Regions from separate parts of the Clostridium carnis genome, predicted to be linked through region 2. Evidence: riboswitches for the same ligand, from Rfam matches in the RefSeq annotation. Region 2 holds a riboswitch; each other region holds the start of a gene.
The links. A riboswitch is a leader RNA that binds a small molecule or an ion and turns the genes downstream of it on or off. The one in region 2 is predicted to bind S-adenosylmethionine.
Positions count from the first base shown of each region.

Region 1: another riboswitch for S-adenosylmethionine. It lies ahead of ACYQ1T_RS07900 (O-acetylhomoserine aminocarboxypropyltransferase/cysteine synthase family protein); the one in region 2 lies ahead of metF (methylenetetrahydrofolate reductase [NAD(P)H]).
Region 3: another riboswitch for S-adenosylmethionine. It lies ahead of ACYQ1T_RS07945 (Na+/H+ antiporter NhaC family protein); the one in region 2 lies ahead of metF (methylenetetrahydrofolate reductase [NAD(P)H]).
Region 4: another riboswitch for S-adenosylmethionine. It lies ahead of metK (methionine adenosyltransferase); the one in region 2 lies ahead of metF (methylenetetrahydrofolate reductase [NAD(P)H]).

Region 1 is NZ_BAAHYS010000001.1:1,651,445-1,655,658, reverse strand. It holds gene ACYQ1T_RS07905 (homoserine dehydrogenase) at 1-276, opposite strand, end outside; gene ACYQ1T_RS07900 (O-acetylhomoserine aminocarboxypropyltransferase/cysteine synthase family protein) at 301-1,578, opposite strand; SAM riboswitch class I at 1,790-1,914, opposite strand; gene ACYQ1T_RS07895 (5-formyltetrahydrofolate cyclo-ligase) at 1,988-2,545, opposite strand; gene ACYQ1T_RS07890 (homoserine dehydrogenase) at 2,591-3,619, opposite strand; gene ACYQ1T_RS07885 (lactate utilization protein) at 3,664-4,214, opposite strand, start outside.
Region 2 is NZ_BAAHYS010000001.1:2,099,269-2,103,482, reverse strand. It holds gene ACYQ1T_RS10115 (NADH-ubiquinone oxidoreductase-F iron-sulfur binding region domain-containing protein) at 1-231, opposite strand, end outside; gene ACYQ1T_RS10110 (NADH-quinone oxidoreductase subunit NuoE family protein) at 241-711, opposite strand; gene ACYQ1T_RS10105 (DUF1540 domain-containing protein) at 972-1,130, opposite strand; gene ACYQ1T_RS10100 (S-ribosylhomocysteine lyase) at 1,206-1,664, opposite strand; gene metF (methylenetetrahydrofolate reductase [NAD(P)H]) at 1,676-2,566, opposite strand; SAM riboswitch class I at 2,644-2,777, opposite strand; gene ACYQ1T_RS10090 (GNAT family N-acetyltransferase) at 2,840-3,373, opposite strand; gene ACYQ1T_RS10085 (MraY family glycosyltransferase) at 3,483-4,214, opposite strand, start outside.
Region 3 is NZ_BAAHYS010000001.1:1,658,727-1,662,940, forward strand. It holds T-box leader at 1-205, opposite strand, end outside; tRNA gene ACYQ1T_RS07915 (tRNA-Leu) at 361-444, shown strand; tRNA gene ACYQ1T_RS07920 (tRNA-Gly) at 450-524, shown strand; gene ACYQ1T_RS07925 (HNH endonuclease signature motif containing protein) at 631-1,041, opposite strand; gene ACYQ1T_RS07930 (hypothetical protein) at 1,270-1,944, shown strand; tRNA gene ACYQ1T_RS07935 (tRNA-Gly) at 2,009-2,082, shown strand; tRNA gene ACYQ1T_RS07940 (tRNA-Lys) at 2,088-2,163, shown strand; SAM riboswitch class I at 2,472-2,579, shown strand; gene ACYQ1T_RS07945 (Na+/H+ antiporter NhaC family protein) at 2,669-3,949, shown strand; gene ispF (2-C-methyl-D-erythritol 2,4-cyclodiphosphate synthase) at 4,064-4,214, opposite strand, start outside.
Region 4 is NZ_BAAHYS010000001.1:1,850,201-1,854,414, forward strand. It holds gene ACYQ1T_RS08890 (hypothetical protein) at 1-459, shown strand, start outside; tRNA gene ACYQ1T_RS08895 (tRNA-Tyr) at 641-725, shown strand; tRNA gene ACYQ1T_RS08900 (tRNA-Thr) at 748-822, shown strand; tRNA gene ACYQ1T_RS08905 (tRNA-Tyr) at 829-913, shown strand; tRNA gene ACYQ1T_RS08910 (tRNA-Val) at 926-1,001, shown strand; tRNA gene ACYQ1T_RS08915 (tRNA-Thr) at 1,029-1,103, shown strand; tRNA gene ACYQ1T_RS08920 (tRNA-Tyr) at 1,109-1,193, shown strand; gene tnpA (IS200/IS605 family transposase) at 1,360-1,815, shown strand; SAM riboswitch class I at 2,038-2,142, shown strand; gene metK (methionine adenosyltransferase) at 2,266-3,441, shown strand; gene nagA (N-acetylglucosamine-6-phosphate deacetylase) at 3,597-4,214, opposite strand, start outside.

The DNA.
Region 1 (4,214 bases), 450 kb from region 2:
AACATGTTTTTTATAATTCAACGCTCTTTTTACATACTCATAAGCTGGATGTAGCCCTCCAATAACTTCAATGACTATATCACTTTCCTTAGAAAATAGCTCTTCTATATCTACAGTTAAAATATTATTATGTTTTTTATCTTTATGCTTTTCTATATTCTTAACTAATATACTTGTTATTATTATATCTTTATTATTACTTTCTCTATTCTTATCAATTATCTCAACTAACCCTGTCCCTACAACTCCATACCCCATAACAGCTATTTTAGTCATAATATCCCCCTCTTATAGTTAATTCTATATTACCTTAAATGCATTTTCAAAATCTTCTATTATATCATCTATTCCTTCTATTCCAACTGAAACTCTTAACATATCTGCTGTTACACCACTTGCTTTTTGTTCTTCTTCTGATAGTTGGCTATGTGTTGTTGTTGCTGGATGTAAAATACTACTTCTAGCATCACCTAACGTAACTACTAATGATACTAAATTTAAAGCTTTAGTAAACTTTGTAGCATCTTCTATATCCCCTTTTATTCCGAAAGTTAAAATTCCACTTGCGCCACCCTTAAGGTATTTTTTTGCCTTTTCATACTCTTTGCTATTCTCAAGATAAGGATAGTTAACCCAACTTACCTTCGGATTATCTTGTAACCATTTAGCAAGCTTTAAAGCATTTTGAGAATGTCTTTCCATCCTTAAATGTAATGTTTCTAAACCTAAATTAGTTAAATAAGCATTAAATGGACTTTGACATGCACCTAAATCTCTACCTAAGGTTACTCTTAATTTATTTATATATGCTCCCTCTTTAAAAGTCTCTACATAGCATATTCCATGATAACTTGGATCTGGCTCTACAAAATCTTGAAATTTTCCATTACTCCAATTAAAATTTCCACCATCTACAACAATTCCACCAATAGTTTGAGCGTGTCCATCTGAATACTTTGTTGTAGAATGTACAATTATATTTACCCCATGCTCAAAGGGATTACAAAGATAAGGAGTTCCTAAAGTATTATCTACTATAAATGGAATCTTTAATTTAGATGCTATTTTTGCAAACTTATCAAAATCTAATATATTAAGTCCTGGATTTCCTATTGTTTCTCCATAGATTAATTTAGTGTTTTTATTTGCTTTTGATAATATTTCCTCTACATCAGCTTCTGGATCAACAAAAGTTACATCTATACCCATTCTTTTTAAATTAACAGTAAATAAATTAACAGTTCCCCCATATAAAGTTGATGTAGATATAATATGATCCCCAACCTTACAAATATTTAATATTGAATATAATATGGCTGCCTGACCTGATGCAGTTGCTACTGCTCCAATCCCCCCCTGTATTTGTGCAAATTTATCTTCTAAAGCACATACAGTTGGATTTGATATTCTGCTATATAAATGCCCCACTGCTTCTAAATTAAATAAATCTTTTAAGTGATCTGGATCTTCATACTTATAGGTAGTTGTCTGAAATATTGGTAAAACCCTTGGTTCTCCTTCCTTTGGAGAATATCCACCTTGAATACATATTGTATCCTTGCCCCATTGTTTTGTCATTTTAATTGCCCCCTTTTATTTTTACTTTCTGTTAAGTTAACTTAATTTATTTTTATTCTTTAAATCAAATCACTTATATTTCTTAACATGTTATACTTATCCACAATTAGTCTGTAAATATAATTTCTTAAAGAATAAAAAAGTTGCCTCTTATTATATAAGAAGCAACTTAAGAAACCTAATTCTAAGCAATAGTTTTATTACTTTAAACATTTTATCTTTCAAGCTTTCACTTGCAGGATTTAGCACCACATAAATATAATTGATACTTTAATCAATCTCCTAATAGGTTGCTAGGCTTCATAGGGCCAGTCCCTCCACCATTCTTAATAAAAGTTAGTTTTATTTAATTATATAATTATTATACATTTTTTCTATATTTATGCAACACTTTTCTTAGAATTTTTATTTATTTTTCAGATATAATATAATCTACTTTAATATCGTGTGGTTCATTTTTTATTTTATCTAATACTTGAAAGCTATATGCAACTGCAATTTTATTTTTCTTCTCAGATATACTAAGAAGAAATTTATCATAATATCCCCCACCATATCCTATTCTATTTCCCTCTTTATCAAATACAGCTCCAGGAACTATTATTATATCTATACCTTCCTTTTTTATCTCACCTTCAAATGTTATTGGTTCTAAAATCCCCATAACACCTTTTTCCAATTCATTTAAACTCTTTATTTCTATAGCCTTCATATCTCTTGTTTCCCTTATTATTTTAGGAACAAAAATTTTCTTATTATCTTTAAGTGCATACTCTATGAATCTTTTTGTGTCTATTTCATCTTCTGTACTAATATACGTAAATATATTTTTGCTATTTATATATATTTTACTTTCTATTAGTTTATTAAAAATAATTTCATCTTTAATTTTTTTCTCTTCTTTTTTCATTAAAGCTCTTACTTTTAATACTTCTTTTCTTATTTTAACTTTATTATTAGCAACCATATATTTTACCTCCACAAACTATATTCTTAAATATCCTAATTTATATTAATACGATATCCCATTAATTATATTTATAATATCTCTAAATATTGCTGCTGCCGCATTAATAGTTCCCGAAGCTCCACCTATTATAGATATGTCACCTAATGTATCTGTAGAATAAAATACACCTTTATTTTTATCATCTACAAAATATAATGGATGTTTACTATCTATTATAACAGGCTTTACGTATCCTTTAATAATATTGTTTTCACTATATACTTTTCCTATTAATTTTATTTTTCTCTTATTTGATTTTTCTCTTATTACATCATCAATAGTTATATTTTCAATTCCTTGTATATCTATATTATTAAGGTTTAATGATGCCCCCATTAAAATATTTCCTAATATTATTATTTTACATGCTGTATCAAATCCACTTATATCTAAGCTAGAATCTAATTCTGCAATACCTAATTTTTGAGCATCTTCTAAAGCTTTTTTATAACTTATATTATTTTTATACATTTGTGTAAGTATATAATTGCTAGTTCCATTTAATATTCCTTCTATAGAAATTAGCTCACTTCCTGCAATATCAAAAATCCCACCATTAATAGATGGTAAAGCTCCTCCCGTAGTACATCCTATTCCTAAATGAACATTATTTTTTAAGGCAATTTCCTTTAACTCATTATATTTTAATATAATTGGCCCTTTATTACCTGTTACTACATTTATAGAGTTTTCAAGTGCTAATTTTATATGTGTTAGCCCTGGTTCTCCATCCTTTATATTAGTAGTTGTTACTTCTATTAAAATATCCACATCTTTATTTTTTATTATATTATTTATGTTGATATCTTTTTTTATATATCCACAGTACTCACTTAACAAATTTCCTTCTTTTAAAAATTTTTCTAAATCCTCTATATCTATGCCATATTTGTTGTAAAGCCCACCACTTTTATGAATTATATATTTAATATTTAATTCAATATTTTTATTTTTTAAATAATCTCGTTTTTTACATAATAAACTTATAAAAGCTTGCCCTACACCACCAAAGCCTATTATAGCTACATCCATAATAACTCCTCCCCAATTTCTATAAGTTTATTATATACTATTTTTTAATATCCAACTTCATCTCCAACTACAATTACTGTAAATCTACCTGGAAATTTTGCGCCATTATTTACTACTGATAAATAATTACAAACTCTTCCCTTTACAAAGCAATCCTCACATACTCCACTTTCTGCACACGGTGTCTTATGATTTATTCTTTTAGCATTCATTATTGCTACTCTTTTTATTCTATCTAAAGCTTCATCCATATCTTTAACCATTTTATTTGCACCTACAACTACAATAACCTTTTTGGGTCCAAATATCATTCCCGCTGCCCTGTTACCTGAACAATCCATATTAACAAGTTCTCCAGCTTCAGTAACTGCATTTGTACTAGTAATTAAATAATCTGCAACCATGGATTGTCTCATTATTTCTACTATTTCTACAAAAGGTAAATCTTGATATCTGTCATAAAAATTATAATTACCATTTCTTATTGTATTTACTAAGTCCATTTCATTTAAAGTAACTGATCCACCAAGTGCTATACTTGATCCTTCTTCAACTAGCTCTAGAACCTTCTCTTTTGCCTCTGCTATATTATCAA
Region 2 (4,214 bases):
CATTATAACTTTTATTTTATCTTGCAACTTATTACTATTTATTTCATCATTAAAAGCTTTAAATATTAAATCACTTTTAGAAGCTTTACATCCTGGTCCTCCACATACTAATATATGTCTTTCTACATTTTTGGTATTTATAAACTTATCTGCATTTTTTCTTATTTCTATAGTTTTACTACACTTATCTTTTATTTTTAATAAACTCTCAAAATCTACAATACGTTCCATATTCAATAGTTACTCCTTATACTCTTTTAAAAGCTTTCCTACTTGTTCTCTTGTGAAATATCCATATGATTTTTCATTTACTAATACAACTGGAGCTATTGCACAAGAACCAACACATCTTAATGTATCTAAAGTAAATAATCCATCTTCTGTTGTTTCTCCTTCCTTTATCTTTAGAGTTTTCTTAAATTCATCTAATATATCTCCTGCTCCTTTAACAAAGCACGCTGTTCCTGTACATACACTAATTACATATTTTCCTTTTGGTTTTGTTGTGAAATAAGAGTAAAATTTTATAACTCCATATACCTTTGATACTGGAATATTAAGTTTATCTGCAATAAACTCTTGAACTTCTCTTCCTAAATACCCATATAGACCTTGTGCATGATGTAAAATAGCTATTAAGGCACTCTCTTCATACTTTTGATTTTTAATAAACTCTTCTAACTCCTTAAACTTCTCACATTTATTTTCCACTTCTCCACCCCTTTATATATTGAATATTCTGAACTTTTTAACCGTCGTATATTATTTAAAAATCTAATCTTTAAAATTATTTACTTATTTTAAAATATAAACTTTACTTCATAAATTTATATTATTAAAATTTACAAATATTCTTATATTAATAAAAAATTCTATAAATATTTTTAAATTTAAAATATTTATTTAAGTAGTATTACTTTTATAAATAAAAATAAGGCTATTAGTTAAATTAAAACTAATAGCCTTATTTTTTACTTTAATACAAATGAAGTACAATCTGTACATTCTATCATTGTAGGATTTTGTTCATGTGTTCCTACTTGAATTACTTGTAATGTACAATAATTTTCTGAACAATCATGATGCTTACAGTTATTTATTGTGCATTTTATACTTGTATTCTTAGCCATAATAAACACCTCCTATTTCACTTTTCAAAAATAGTATGTGTATTTTAGCTTTATTTTATCCACTAAATAATATTTCTATTTATCACCATATATATTTAATGAAAATCCTTTTTCTAAAACTTCTTTTGCATATTCTTTTGCTCCAAATAATGATAAATCTTTATAGTTTCCACATTGTATTTCATTAGCTGCTGGTATTTCACTAGCCTTTAATACAGCTTTTAATGCATTTTCTAAAGCAAATTTCACTTCTGCAGCTGTCTTATCTCCCCACATACTTAAATAGAAACCTGTTCTACATCCCATAGGTGATAAGTCTATTATTCCATCTATATTATTTCTAAGCTCATGTGCTAATAAATGTTCAAGGCCATGCATTCCAGCTGTCCCAAATGCTTCCTTATTTGGTTGTAAAAATCTAACATCAAATTTACATACAGTATCGCCTTTTTCACCAGTTAAAACACAGCACTTTCTTATATATGGAGCCTTAACTATTCTATGATCTAATTCAAAACTTTCAACCTTTTCCATATCTTTTCCTCCTAGACTATTAGCTTTTCTTCATTTATTGATTTTACTATAGTAGATATACTCTTTGTTATTCTTCTTGCAACGTATGGATTGTTCATTGTATATAAATGTATTCCATCTACACCTGAAGAAATTAAATCTACCATTTGCTCTACTGCATAAGCAATGCCAGCATCTCTTAACGCTTCGCTATTATGCTCATACTTACTCATTATCTTCATAAATTTATTTGGAATTTTTGCCCCACACAAGGATACTATTCTTTCTATTTGCTTTGTATTAATTACAGGCATAATCCCAGCCTGTATTTTAGCTTTTATGTTATTTTTTTCTTTTAGTTCTAAAAAATCATAAAAATAATTATTATCAAAAAACAACTGAGATATAAAATGGCTTGCTCCAGCTTCTTCTTTTAATTTTAAATTTAATATATCCTTATTTAAATCTCTACATTCTATATGTCCCTCTGGATAACATGCTCCAACTATATTAAATCCACCAAAGTCTTTTATATGACCTATAAGATCACTTGCAAATCTAAAATCACTTTTTATCTCATTTGAAATAGGTATATCTCCTCTTAATGCAAGAATATTTTCTATACCTTCCTTTTTTAATTCCCCAAGTAAATAATCTATTTCTATTTTACTAGAACTAATACAAGTTAAATGTGCTAAAGATTCAATTCCATATTTATTTTTAATTAAAGATGAAAGTTCACAAGTCCTATTTTGAGATAAACTTCCACCGGCTCCATAAGTTACACTAATAAAATCTGGTTTTAAATCTTTTAACTCTTCTAATGTATCATAAATAACCTCAATTTTCGAGGTTGATTTAGGTGGAAAAACCTCAAATGAAAAAACTAATTCCTTTTTTTTAAATAATTCATTAATATTCACTATAATAGCCCCCTTTAAAAATAAAAAAAGTACCAAAAGGATAACCTTTAGGTACTTAAACATCGCCTATAAAATTAACCTTATCTTTCAACTTAAAAAGTTGCAGGATTTAGCACCGAACTAATATTTAAGTAAATCAATTATATAATTACTTTTAATTCTCGGTTGCTGGGTTTCACAGGGCCAGTCCCTCCACCACTCTTGATAAGAAATATTCTTTTTTTATAATTATATGTTATTATGATAATTTTGTAAACACTCTTTAGTTAACTTTTACCATTTAAAGTTTTCTTTAAATAATGCCATTACAATTTCATCGTGATATTTTCCATTTCTATAAATTTCTTTTTTTAATATTCCTTCTTCTATAAAACCTATTTTTTTATAACAAGCAATAGCTCTTTTATTAAAACTAAATACATTAAGTTTTATTTTTTCCATATTTACTTCTTCAAATATAAACTTAATTAAAACCTTTAAAGCATCTGTACCATATCCTTTTCCCCAATATGCTTTATCTCCAATCATAATTCCTATTGTACAATTTCTATTTTTTATATTTGTATTGTTTATACTACATCCACCAATATACTTCCCTGTTTCTAAATCTTCAATTGCAAAATCATATGTTAAGTCGCTACTTGCATCTCTGCTTTTTATCCATTCTGATTCTTTCCACTTAGTAATTGGGAATGGTGTATCAATAACTAATAACTTTTTTGTTTCTTCATCATTTATAAATTCTGTTGCTCTATCAATATCTTCTTCTTTATAAGCTCTTAATTTAACTAAATTACCTTTATACATTTATATCGCCCCCAAACTAATTTTATAAATTTTACCATTTATTTTTTATTTAGTCAATTCCGTATATTATATAAAATAAAGACCAAGTAGAAATTTTTCTACTTGGTCTTTACTTCTTAATTAATAATAATACTATTGAAACTGCACTAAATGCTATGCTAAGTATATTTATATATGTTACAACTTGCTTTGGACTAAAACCTTTTGCTTCTAATCTATAATGTATTTGACTTCTATCTGCTTGATATACAGGTTTTCCTTCTGAAAACCTCTTAATAATTACAAATATATTATCAAAAATAGGTACAGCTAAAGCAAGTATTGGAATAAATAAACTCATAATCGTAGCTTGCTTAAATGCTCCATCTAAAGCAATTATGCTTAATATAAACCCTAAAAAGTTTGCACCTGAATCTCCCATAAATATTTTAGCTGGATATTTATTATACATTAAAAAACCTATGGTAACTCCGGCTACTATTAATGACATTATAACTGATTCAGTTTGATCAAGTATAATGGCTGCACCTGCAAACGTTATTGCTGATATAAAGGATAATCCACCAGCCAATCCATCCATTCCATCTGACCAGTTCATAACTGTAGTAACTCCAAATATCCATGTTATTGTTAATAAAAATTGTAACCAAGCATTTAAATTTATATATACCCCAGTAAATGGATTTGTAAATCCTCTAAATACTATTCCTGCTTTAAATACTAAAAAAGCTGCAAGCAATTGTATTATTAATCTAGGATATATTGGGAATTCTTTTCCATTAGCTTTAAAACTATCATCAACCAATCCAATTGCTAATATTAAAGCACCTCCAATAAATAT
Region 3 (4,214 bases), 440 kb from region 2:
CATTAAATTCCCGCGGTTCCACCCTTAATTGCCTAAAATAAATATAGTAGGCCTCTTAAAGTAAATATCGTAACGTGATAAAACGGACTTTATTAGAGTCACTCAGAGGGGGTCTTCAACTAATTTCATATAAGAATACTTCCACCAAATGTAATCTCTCTCTGAAAATGAAGTTTTAGTTTACTCTTCTCTTCAACGTGTTTTCATTATTTGTTATTAATTATAATAATATAAAATATTAATGTCAATAAAAGTTGAATTAAATATTCAAAATAAAAGAAATATTATATTACATAACATTGAGAATTTTTATAAATATATTGATTTTTATATAATAACTATTTATAATATAAAGAGTAAGCAGATGTGGCGGAATTGGCAGACGCACTAGACTTAGGATCTAGCGCCATTGGCGTGGGGGTTCGACTCCCTTCATCTGCACCATATTTGCGGAAGTGGCTCAATGGTAGAGCGTCACCTTGCCAAGGTGAATGTTGCGGGTTCGAGTCCCGTCTTTCGCTCCAAAAAATAACACAGTAAAGTACTGTGTTATTTTTTTATTTTAAATATGAATATATATATAGAAAAAAGGCTATCATATAATAGCCCTTTTAAATATAAAGTTAAAATTTAGCTAATATTAATACTATGAAAAAGTCGTTCAAGTTCAAGCTCTTCAAGCATAGTATAAGAATAAAGTTTACCACCCATAAGTGTTTTTATAATTTGTTCTTTAGAGTAACCTTCTTTAAAAAGCTTAAGTTTTTTAATTAATCTTTTTAAAGACGAGTTAGAAATATTTAGAAGTTTTAAAAGTTCCTTCGCAGTATAGTAATCCTTTGGTAGTAAATTAAAAAGCTTGTCTTGAAGTTCAAGCTTATATTTTAAATCAGTTTCTATACAGTGATGTGGACCAGTCTTTCCTCTATGGTGGTAATTACAAAGATATTTATAGTTTAGTTCTATATCGTAGCCACCTTCGTGTTTGTGAACTATATGATGAATATCTGCTGTTGCCCCGCAAATTTCACAGTGGTACAAATTAATGCCTCCTTTATAATATCCTTATATATAATTATAAGGTAAAAATAATTAAAACTCAAACTAATGACTAGTATAGTTTTTTCAGAATATTAAAACTATAAAGTGTTTGGAATTACCTCTTTATAATCCGAAAAAACGCTTGAAACATAGTAATACATACCTTATAATATATTGTATAAGGGATATATTATATTATAGTATTTTATAGAAAGAAAGGTGATAAAGGTGAGACATAATTATGATTCTTTCAACTATTGGGAAAGCTTAATTAATGAAAACAAAACTATAAGAGGGCATATGTTTATGGAAAAACTACCTACTGAAAAAAGCCTTTATATTCACACCCTAGTTTTTTGCAAAAATAATGGTATTAACAATATTTGGAGTTATTTCCCAGATGAAAATACACTTTTAGGATATATTCAATATTCATTTTTACAAGAAGCTTTTTACAAATGGATATATGGAAAAGAAAGAATGGTTGTTAAAATACCAAATGTACCAGTTGAAAAAATAATAGAAGATGGCGAAGCCAATGGAAAAATTACAAAAGAAGAATCTGAAAATATGAGAAAGCATTTACAAATGCTTAGAGCGTGTTGGGGATTACCAAGAGAGAAGCTTATAAGACAATTAAATAAATTTTCTAGAGATTTCAATAGAACTTGGTATGGAGATAATAGAGAATTTTTATATTTAAAAATATTTAGTACAGCGGAAGAACTTGGAGAGTTTGTTATAAATTCTAGTTATATGACTACTTCAGAAAGTGAATTTTCTGAAAAAACAGGAACGAGCATAGCATTATGGAAAGACATATGTAGAGATTCAGTTAAAAATAGAAGAAAAGGCGAGCAATTTAGAGATATTTTGCTAAAATCTTTAACAGAAATAATATAATTTTTAAAAATCTTATTGACAGTAATTAAAATAGTAAGTATAATAATTACTGTAAATAAGATTTGCGGGTGTAGCTCAATGGTAGAGCCCTTGCCTTCCAAGCAAGTTACGTGAGTTCGATTCTCATCACCCGCTCCATTTATGCGTTATTAGCTCAGTTGGTAGAGCACCTGACTCTTAATCAGGGTGTCCCGGGTTCGAATCCCTGATGACGCACCAAAAAGAGATTAACTTAAGTTAATCTCTTTTTTTATAGATAAATATTAATTAAATAAAAAAGAAAAAGTACCATATGGTACTTTTTAAAACATAAGGAGTTTGGGATTGGGACTTGGGGAATCCTATATTAAATTATTGGCTATATTTTTAATTTTTATACATAAATAAAAATTAAAATTTAAGATTTATTTTTCTAGAGTAGTAAATTATAAAAAAGATAAAAAGAGTCTTTTGTAAGAGGAATAATTTAGGCGTTGACATAATAATAGTATGTTGATAATATAATAATGTAAAATTAAAAAAATGATATCTTATCAAGAGTGGTGGAGGGACTGGCCCGTTGAAACCCAGCAACCAAAAACAATCATTAGTTTTTATGGTGCTAAATCCTGCAGGTTTATCCTGATAGATAAGAGGCGTATTATATACTTTTTTAAACTTGTAATTAATAGCTTCTGATTTTATCAGAAGCTTTTTTTACTTTAAAAATTAGGAGGATAGAATTATGAAAAATAAGGGAAGTGCTTTAGCATTGTTACCTTTAGGCGTATTTATAATAGTATATTTAGGTGTGTCGGTAATAGCAAAAGATTTTTATGCAGTTTCTGTTGTTGTACCATTTCTAGCAGCTACTTTAACAGCACTAATTATGAATACTAAAGTAAAGTTTGAAGAAAAAATAGAAATATTTTGTAAAGGGGCTGGAAATTCTAATATTTTATTAATGATACTTATATTTATTTTAGCAGGAGCCTTTGCACAGGTAGCAAAAGATATGGGAGCTGTTGAATCAACAGTAAATTTAGGATTAACATTATTACCTAGTAGCTTATTAATACCTGGGATATTTATTATAGCTTGCTTTATAGCATTATCAGTAGGAACATCTATGGGAACTATAGTTGCATTAGTACCAATTGCTGTTGGGATTGCAGATAGAACAGGAATAGTTATACCTTTAGCAGTTGGAGCAGTTGTAAGTGGTGCTATGTTCGGGGATAATCTATCAATAATATCTGATACTACAATTGCAGCAACTAGAACCCAAGGTTGTGAAATGAAAGATAAATTTAAAATGAATTTTATAATTGTTTTACCAGCAGCTATTATTACTGCGACTTTATTGTTCTTTTTAACTAAAGATTCAAGTGTAACAACTATAGAGGTTATGGAATTTAGTATAGTAAAAATAATACCATATATAGCCGTTATAGCATCAGCTTTAGCAGGAGTTAATGTTATACTAGTTTTACTAGGTGGAATATTTATATCAAGTATTATAGGTATAGCTTATGGGAGTTTTGATATAATAGGATTATTTTCATCAATATCAAATGGTATAGCAGGAATGAGTGAACTTATAATAATATCCTTATTAATTGCAGGTACAATAGAATTAATAAAGTTTAATGGTGGAATTGAATTTATATTAAATAAGGGATTAAAGAAATTTAAAAGTAAAAAGGGAGCAGAATTTGGAATTGCAACGTTAGTAAGCTTAGTAGATGTATGTACAGCAAATAATACTGTAGCTATAGTAACGGTTGGACCAATTGCAAAAGATATATCAAATGAGTTTGAACTTGAGCCTAAAAGAGTAGCAGGTATTATGGACATGTTTTCTTGTGTATTTCAAGGTATAATTCCATATGGAGCTCAATTAATTTCTGCAGCAGGGTTAGCTGCAATTTCGCCTTTTGCAATAATGAAGTATTTGTTTTATCCTTACTTAATGGGGATTTGTGCAATAATAGCGATAAATTGGCACTGGAGAAAAAGAAAATAGTAATATAGCAATATTAAAATAAAGTGGTTATGTATATAAATTAATTAAAGACATAACCACTTTATTATTTTAGTTAAGATAAAGTTAAATAACTAGTATAAAAGAGTATAGGAGTTATTTTGATATTAATAAACAAATGCTTTGAGAGGAAATTCCTTCGCCTGCTCCTGTAAAGCCAAGACCTTCTTCAGTAGTTGCTTTTACATTTATTTGATTTATATTAATATTTAATGCACTTGAGATATTTTCTCTCATATTTTGTATA
Region 4 (4,214 bases), 250 kb from region 2:
GTAAGTGCAAGTATCCCTATATATACATTATTGTTTTGGGAACCTTTAAAGGATAATGATATAAAAGAAGAATTTAGTAAAATAGAAATAATAAAAGAAGTTAATGAAAAAAATAAGAATTCAATAGCAGTTATAAATGAATCTAAAGGTATTATAGAAAATTCAAAAGAAGAGATTGTTCAGGTATTAAATGAAGTTGATAAATTTAAAATAAACTTCGAAGAGATAACAAGAGAAATAACAAAAGAAGAGCGTATAAAAATAAATAATTTACTTAATAAACTATCAGCTGTTGATATAATAAAAGTTAATGATTTATTTAAAAATGGAGAAAATAAGAATGCTATAAAAGAAGGAATGTTATTGCTTAAGAAAAGGATGTCTAGCAATGATTATGAAGAATTTAAAGAGATACTTAGTAAATATCTAAAGTTTAAAGAAATAGATATAGAAATATGATAAAATTCAATTGGTAGCATTAAAACGAAGAAAACAAAAGAAAAATAAAGTATAACAAGAATAAACTTATGTAAAGGTATAAAAAGCAACTTGAAATTAATATGCTTTGAATATATACTAATCATTGTCAGTCAGACAGATATAGTTGATTGGCAAAGAAAACTAATGAAAAGTTAAAAATGGGAGAGTTCCCGAGTGGCCAAAGGGGGCAGACTGTAAATCTGTTACGTTTCGTTTCGATGGTTCGAATCCGTCCTCCCCCACCATTATTTAACTTTTTAATAATATGCTGGCATGGCTCAACGGTAGAGCAGCTGACTTGTAATCAGCAGGTTGTAGGTTCGATTCCTATTGCCAGCTCCATAAAATGGGGGAGTTCCCGAGTGGCCAAAGGGGGCAGACTGTAAATCTGTTACGTTTCGTTTCGATGGTTCGAATCCGTCCTCCCCCACCATTTTATATTTAAGGGCGCATAGCTCAGCTGGGAGAGCATCTGCCTTACAAGCAGAGGGTCACAGGTTCGATCCCTGTTGTGCCCACCACTTAAATAATTAACAAAAGAATAATATGCTGGCATGGCTCAACGGTAGAGCAGCTGACTTGTAATCAGCAGGTTGTAGGTTCGATTCCTATTGCCAGCTCCAAGAATGGGGGAGTTCCCGAGTGGCCAAAGGGGGCAGACTGTAAATCTGTTACGTTTCGTTTCGATGGTTCGAATCCGTCCTCCCCCACCACAAAAGCAAGAAATATTTCTTGCTTTTTATTTTTGTTTAATGAAAACCACCTGCTATGCAGGTGAGTTCCGAAAAGCTTTAGCGGTCAGTAGGAAATAAAAACCTCCTTTGGTATAATTAAACTAGGTTCGACAGCCAAATTTAATAACCAAAGGAGGCATCCGTAATGGATAGTAATAGTTTATCACATACAAAATGGAATTGTAAATATCATATAGTATTCGCGCCTAAGTATAGGAGGAAAGAGCTATATGGAGAAAAGAAAAAAGAAATAGGTAAAATATTAAGACAGTTATGTGAGTGGAAAGGTGTAACTATAATCGAGGCGCATGTATGCGTTGATCATATACATATGTTGGTTGAGATACCACCAAAGATGAGTGTATCAGGCTTTGTAGGATTTTTAAAAGGAAAAAGTAGTCTTATGATTTTTGAAAGATTTGCAAACTTGAAGTATAAGTATGGAAATAGACATTTTTGGTGTCGTGGATTTTATGTGGATACAGTAGGAAGAAATAGAAAGGCAATTGAAGAATATATAAGAAATCAAGAAAAAGAAGATATGATTTCAGATCAAATAAGTATGAAAGAATATATGGACCCTTTTAAGGGTAGCAAGTAACATAGTATGCGGCTGGCGAACCAATTTAAGCGCCTTAAGGCGCAATGCAGGTAAGAGGCCCTTATAGGGCTTAGGAAATACCACCAGCTAAGCTGGTGGATTTTTATTTATAATACTTTAAACCATACATTTCTATTAAATAAAAGCTAATAATTTTATAAAATATAGTTGACCAATATTATAAAAGTTGTTATAATCTAAATCATGAAAATTTGATATTAGTTCTTATCCAGAGAGGCGGAGGGAAAAGGGCCCTATGAAACCCGGCAACCTGTGATTATCACAAAGGTGCCAATTCCAGCAAAATGTAATTTTGCAAGATAAGAAAGAGTATGACTTAGTATAGTCTCTTCTTATCGAAGAGGCTTTTTTTATTATCTATATAGAATATACTTTTATAAATTTTTAATATAGGATTAATATCAAATAAATTGAAAGGAGAATGTTAAAATGAGAAGACTTTTTACATCAGAATCAGTTACAGAAGGACATCCAGATAAAATTTGCGATCAAATTTCAGATGCAGTACTAGATAGTATACTAGAAAAAGATCCAAGCGCTAGAGTAGCTTGTGAAACAGCAGTTACAACTGGAATGGTATTAGTTATGGGAGAAATCTCAACTAATTGTTACATAGATATTCCAAAAGTTGTTAGAGAAACAATTAAGGGAATTGGCTATGATAGAGCTAAATTTGGTTTCGATTGTGATACATGTTCAGTATTAACTTCAATAGATGAACAATCAAGAGATATTGCTATGGGTGTTGATGAAGCATTAGAATCAAGAGAAGGAAATAAAGATAATGTTGAAGCAGTAGGGGCTGGAGATCAAGGTATGATGTTTGGCTTTGCTACTAATGAAACTGAAGAATTTATGCCATTACCAATAGCTATGGCTCATAGATTATCAAGAAGATTATCAGAAGTTAGAAAGAATGGAACTTTATCATATTTAAGACCAGATGGAAAGACTCAAGTTACAGTTGAATATGATGATAATAAGGTAATAAGAATTGATGCTATTGTAATATCAACTCAACATGGAGAAGAAGTTACACAAGAGCAAATAAGAAAAGATTTAATGGAACATGTTATAAAAGCAGTAGTTCCAGCTGAATTATTAGATGATAATACTAAGTATTATATTAACCCAACAGGAAGATTTGTAGTTGGTGGCCCACAAGGGGATTCAGGTTTAACAGGAAGAAAAATAATAGTTGATACTTATGGTGGATATGGAAGACACGGTGGTGGTGCTTTTTCAGGTAAAGATCCAACTAAGGTTGATAGATCAGCAGCTTATGCAGCTAGATGGGTTGCTAAGAATTTAGTAGCAGCTGGAGTTGCTGATAAATTAGAAATTCAATTAGCATATGCAATTGGAGTTGCTAAGCCTGTATCAATAGAAGTAGAAACATTTGGAACTGGTAAAAAGACAGAAGAGGAAATAGTTTCTATAGTAGAAAAGACTTTTGACTTAAGACCAGGTGCTATTATAAGAGATTTAGAATTAAGAAGACCTATATACAAACAAACAGCAGCTTATGGACATTTTGGAAGAAATGATTTAAACCTTCCATGGGAACAATTAAATAAAGTTGAAGAAATAAAGAAACATCTTTAATTAAATAAGATATTATTAAAGTAATATAATAAATTTATTTAATTATAAATAATAAGAATAAGCCACTTGTAATAAAAATTTATTTACAAGTGGCTTATTTTAATGACTTATAAATTATTAAAATTCAGAATAATAAAATGTTTAGTAATTTTATATTATTTTTCTGAATGAACTACCTTCCCGGAAACTATTACTTTCTTAACATTTATGTTTTCATCAAATAATACTAAGTCAGCATCAAAACCTTCTTTAATAAGGCCTTTTTTAGTTTCAACCTTACAGTGTCTTGCTCCATTAAATGTAGCCATTTTAACTACTTCGTATAAAGGATATCCAACATTTTTATAGACATTTCTAATTGCTTTATCTAAAGTAAGAACAGATCCGGCTAAGCTACCAGTAGTTAATCTTGCTGCACCATCAGATACAACAACATCTTGACCTCCTAAAGAATACATACCATCTGGCATACTACATGCCATCATAGCATCAGTTACAAGAAGAACCTTATCAGTAGTCTTTTGATTATAAGCTATTCTTAATGATGGGTATGATATATGAATTCCATCTGAAATAGTTTCTGTAGTTATTTCACTATCAAATATTGCACCAACAACTCCTGGTTCTCTATGAGCAAATGGAGTCATAGCGTTAAAAAGGTGTGTTGAGTGACAACATCCACATTTAATTCCTTCCATAGCTTCTGCATAAGTAGCTTTTGTATGGCCCATTGAACAAACTATTCCTTTAGCTGATAAATATTTAATTAATTC